2 regions of the Pseudoflavonifractor sp. An187 genome follow, and region 2 is predicted to be linked to the other one. Evidence: predicted binding sites of a transcription regulator. Region 2 holds the regulator's gene; the other holds the start of a gene.
The links. The regulator HrcA, encoded in region 2, represses chaperone genes, less so after heat shock. The targets are predictions, from matches to a motif close to TGTTAGCACTCNNNNNNNNNGAGTGCTAACA.

Region 1: a site for HrcA is predicted at 1,204-1,234, ahead of htpG (molecular chaperone HtpG). Genes of this name have one in related genera too.

Annotation. Positions count from the first base shown of each region.
Region 1 covers NZ_NFKG01000005.1:21,277-23,680, reverse strand. Annotated here, with positions in the region: gene htpG (molecular chaperone HtpG) at 1-1,179, opposite strand, end outside; gene B5F22_RS04155 (UDP-N-acetylglucosamine 1-carboxyvinyltransferase) at 1,520-2,404, shown strand, end outside.
Region 2 covers NZ_NFKG01000033.1:6,345-8,748, forward strand. Annotated here, with positions in the region: gene grpE (nucleotide exchange factor GrpE) at 1-515, opposite strand, end outside; gene hrcA (heat-inducible transcriptional repressor HrcA) at 522-1,589, opposite strand; gene B5F22_RS10445 (glycosyltransferase family 39 protein) at 1,865-2,404, shown strand, end outside.

The DNA of each region.
Region 1 (2,404 bases), on a different contig from region 2:
CTGGCGGCCAAAGGCGGCCCAGAACTTCTCGTAGGTCTCCCGGTCGTCCTTCATCATCTTGGCCAGCTCGTTTTTGATCTTCTTCTCCAGAGCGGTGGCGATGATCTTCAGCTGACGAGTGTGCTGGAGCATCTCACGGGAGATGTTCAGAGAGAAGTCGGGGGAGTCCACCACACCCTTGACGAAGCGGAAGCAGTCGGGGAGCAGATCGGCGCACTTGTCCATGATGAGCACGCCGGAGGAGTACAGCTGCAGCCCCTTCTCATACTCCCGGGTGTAGAAGTCAAAGGGAGTCTGGCCGGGGATGAACAGCAGGGCCTTGTAGGTGACGGTGCCCTCCGAGGAGGTGGTGATGGTGGCCAGGGGAGCCTGCCAGTCCATGAACTTCTCCTGATAGAAGCGGTCGTACTCCTCCTGCTCCACCTTGGAGCGGGGACGCTGCCACAGAGGCACCATGGAGTTGATGGTCTTCTCCTCCTGCACCGTCTCCCACTCGGGCTTGTAGTCCTCGGGGGCGTCGGCGGGCTTCTCCTTCATGCGGTAGTCCTCCACCACCATGCGGATGGGGTGGCGGATGTAGTCGGAGTACTTCTTGATGAGGCTCTGGAGGTGGTTGCTGTCCAGATACTCGTCGTAGTTCTCCTCCTCGGTGTTGTCCTTGATGGTCATGATGACCTGGGTGCCCCAGCCCTCCATCTCACAGGGGGTGATGGTGTAGCCGTCCACGCCGGAGGACTCCCAGCGGTAGGCCTGCTGCTCACCAAAGCGGCGGGTGAGCACGGTGACCTCGCGGGCCACCATGAAAGCGGAGTAGAAGCCCACGCCGAACTGACCGATGATGTCGGCGGCGTTGTCCTTGCCCATCTCCTGCTTGAACTGCAGAGAGCCGCTGCGGGCGATGGTGCCCAGGTTGTTCTCCAGCTCCTCCTGGGTCATGCCGATGCCGTTATCGGTGACGGTGAGGGTGCGGTGCTCTTTGTCCGGTGTCACAGTGATGGTAAAGTCAGAAGGCTTTACATCAATGCTGCCATCGCTGAGGGCCAGATAGGCCAGCTTGTCAATGGCGTCGCTGGCGTTGGAAATGATCTCCCGCAGAAAGATCTCTTTGTGGGTATAAATGGAATTGATCATCAGGTCCATCAGCCGTTTGGACTCGGCTTGAAACTGTTTTTTCTCCATGAGTGGTACACCTCGAATTGCATGTTTTAGCACTCGTACTGATCGAGTGCTAACTGTACTATAATACTTACTCCCATGTTTTGCAAGGGGTGTAACAAAAAATTCACAAACTTTATTAGAATAGTAGCCCCTGAACGGGAGAGACTATGGGCAAAGAGGAGAAAATCCGGCAGAAACAAAATTTAGGTTGCCATGGGGTGGGGGCAATGCTATAATATATGCGCATTAAAGCAAAGTTGTACGTTCTATCCAAGGGATAGAATTCTTTCATATAGATAGCCCCCATTTCAGGGAGCGATTACCAACCCGGCCAGGCCGGGGACGCTATGAGGTGTCTTTTTTGAAAAAATATTTCATTCACGGCGGTAGACCGCTGTATGGCAAAGTCGAGATCAGCGGGGCCAAGAATGCCGCTGTCGGTATCATTCCCGCTGCTCTGTTGGTCAATGGCGTGTGCCGCATTGGCAACCTGCCTCAGATCAGCGATGTGACCTTGATGCTCAATATTCTCCAGGAACTGGGGGCCAACGTGCGCACCATCAACCGTTCCACGGTGGAGGTGGACTGCACCGCCATCCATAACAGCCCGGTGGCCTACGAGTCCGGGCGTAAAATCCGTGCCAGCTATTACCTGCTTGGCGCGCTTTTGGGGCGTTTTGGCCAGGCAGAAGTGCCTCTGCCCGGCGGCTGCGACTTCGGCGGCCGACCCATCGACCAGCACCTGAAGGGTTTGCGGGCCCTGGGGGCGGACGTGGAAGTGAAAAACGGCTTTATGTGCGCCAAGGTGCCCGACGGACGGCTCAAGGGCAGCCACATCTACCTGGACGTGGTCACCGTGGGCGCCACCATGAACGTGATGCTGGCCGCCACTCTGGCCGATGGGCTCACGGTCATCGAAAACGCCGCCAAGGAGCCTCACATCGTGGACCTGGCCAACTTCCTCAACTCCATGGGCGCTCAGATCACCGGCGCCGGCACCGATGTCATCAAGGTGCGGGGCGTGGAGCACCTCCACGGGGGCGAATACTCCATCATTCCCGACCAGATCGAGGCGGGCACCTATATGGCCGCTGTGGCCGCTGCAGGCGGCGAGGTGCGGGTGAATAACATCATCCCCAAGCACATGGAGTGCATCACCGCCAAGCTGCTGGAGATGGGCGTCGAGGTGGAAGAGGACGGCGATAGCCTCATTGTCCGCCGCAATGGCCCTCTGCACCGGGCCAAC
Region 2 (2,404 bases):
TCCCCGCAGGTAAAGCCCTGCTGGAACACTTCCACCACCGTATTTTCCCCGGCGGCGTCGTCCTCCACGTGCATCACGGCATTGTGGCGGTTGGGGTCGAAGGTCTCGCCCAAAGCGGGAATCAGCTCCACACCCAGGCTACTGAGGGCATCCTGAAGACCCTTCATGGTCATCTCCACGCCCTTGGCGTAGGCCTCGTCGGTGGTCTGCTGCTTCAAAGCCCGCTCCAGGTTGTCGTACACCGGAAGGAAGGCGGCCACGGTCTGGGCCTTGGCATTGGTCCAGGCGCTCTCCTTCTCCTTGGCGGTGCGCTTGCGGTAGTTGTCGTACTCGGCGGCCAGGCGCAGGTATTTCTCCTGGGCCTGGGCCAACTGATCATCCGCCTTGGGCGCTCCGGTCTCCGGCTGGTCGGCCTTTGGGGCCTCGGGCTGGGTGTCGGGCTGCGGCTCTTCCACCAGCTCCTCTTTCTCCACCTGGGGCTCCAGGTTTTCCTTGTTCACGTTTTTCTCATCCATGGGGTACTATTCCTCCTTTTCGCCAATGGCTGGGGGAAGTCCGCCCTGCCCTCCAAAGAGCTTGGACAGGCCGTCTGCCACATAGGACAGCTTGGCGGCCACCTTGGCGTAGTCCATACGGGTGGGCCCCACCACACCGATGACGCCTTTCATGCCGTCTCCGATGTCGTAGCTGGCCAGCACCACGCTGGTATCCTTTAATTCATCGGCCACGTTCTCGGGCCCAATGAGGATTTTGGTGTTGTCTTCACTGAGGGCGGGCAGGTCCAGCACGTTGGCCAGGGACTGCTCCTCATTGAGGTAGCTCATCAGCTTCTGGGCTTTGTCCACGTCCCGGTACTCCGGGTGGTCTAAAATGTGGCTGGCTCCGGCGGTGTACACCGGGCCGTGCTCCAGGGCGTCCAGCACCTCCATGGCAAAGGACACCACCAGGGAGATGAGGCCGTAGGCACTGCCAGCCGCGTGTTCTGCCACCCGCATCAGTTCGGGGGTCAGCTCCTCCAGGCTCTTGCCCACAAAGGAGGCGTTGAGCAGGGTGGTGAGCATTTGCAGCTGGGGCTGGGACAGGTCGGTGGGCAGGCGGATGAGCTTGTTTTTCACCACGTTGCTGTCCGTCATCACCACCACGATGAACGAGTTGGTGTCCACCATGATGAGGTCATAGCGTCGGATGGTGGTGCGCCGCCGTTCCCCCGCCAAGGCAAAGGCGGGATAGTTGGTCAGCTGGGACACCATGCGCCCGGCCTGGTCGATGACCTTGTCCAGCTCCTGCATCTTCAAGTGCAGGGCGTCGTTGATCTGCTTCGTCTCCTCCAGGCTCAGCCGCTGTTCCTCCATCAGCTCGTTGACGTACAGCCGATATCCCTTGGGGGACGGCACCCGTCCGGCGGAGGTGTGGGGCTGCTCCAGGTACCCCATCTCGGTGAGGTCGGAGAGTTCATTTCGAATGGTGGCGGAGGATACCTTTAAATCCGCCAGCTCCAAAATCGCCTTGGAGCCCACCGGCTCGGCGGTGCGGATATAGCTTTCCACCACAGCCCGTAAAATTTTCTTTTTTCGTTCTGTCAGGTCCAAGCGGCATCCTCCTGTTCTCTCGTATTAGCACTCACTATCCCCGAGTGCTAAAGATACTGTACCACCACCCCCGTGAATTGTCAATAGTTCAGTTGTAAATTAAATGTGAATGGAAATGGGGGATAAAACACCCAGGGTTTTTTGCAGTATTCCCGGGCGATTGCTAACCGTTCCCGGAAGAGCGGGGTAATTTCACATTTGAGTCTTTTCATCAGCGGCCATTCGTAGTAAAATATGTATGTCTATGTCTATGTTCACCTAGGAGGTCAACCGCTATGGAGCTTTTCACCGCTGCCACCGCCACGTCCTCCGCCTCTCCCAACCTGTTTGAGCGAATACAGCAGGGTTGGGACAGCGCGGTCACCGGGGTTGGCTGGTTCTTCACCAATCTCTCCCCCGCCTTTGTGTTTGCACTGTTGGGGATGGCCATTGTGGTGGCCTTTTTCGTGTATTACTGGTACTGCCTCAAGCCCCGGGCCAACTCCCTGGAGTGGATTGCCATGTCCGAGGCCCAGTCCCGGCGCAAGTCCATGAGTCTCACCCTGCCCTACACCCCCATGGAGCGGTGCGACTGGATTCCCCTGGTGTTGGTGACGGTGATTTACGCCATCACCGCCTTCTTCCAGCTGGGCAGTATGTCCGCCCCGGAGTCCTACGTGAAGTTCCAACAGGGGGACTCCTACACCTTCTCCTTCTCCCAGCCGGTGAAGGTGGACGAGATCTCCTTCTACACCTCTCTGGGCACCGGCACCTACCGTCTGGAGTACACCAACAACGGCTCGGACTGGAAGTGGGTGGACCTGGACCAGAACTAC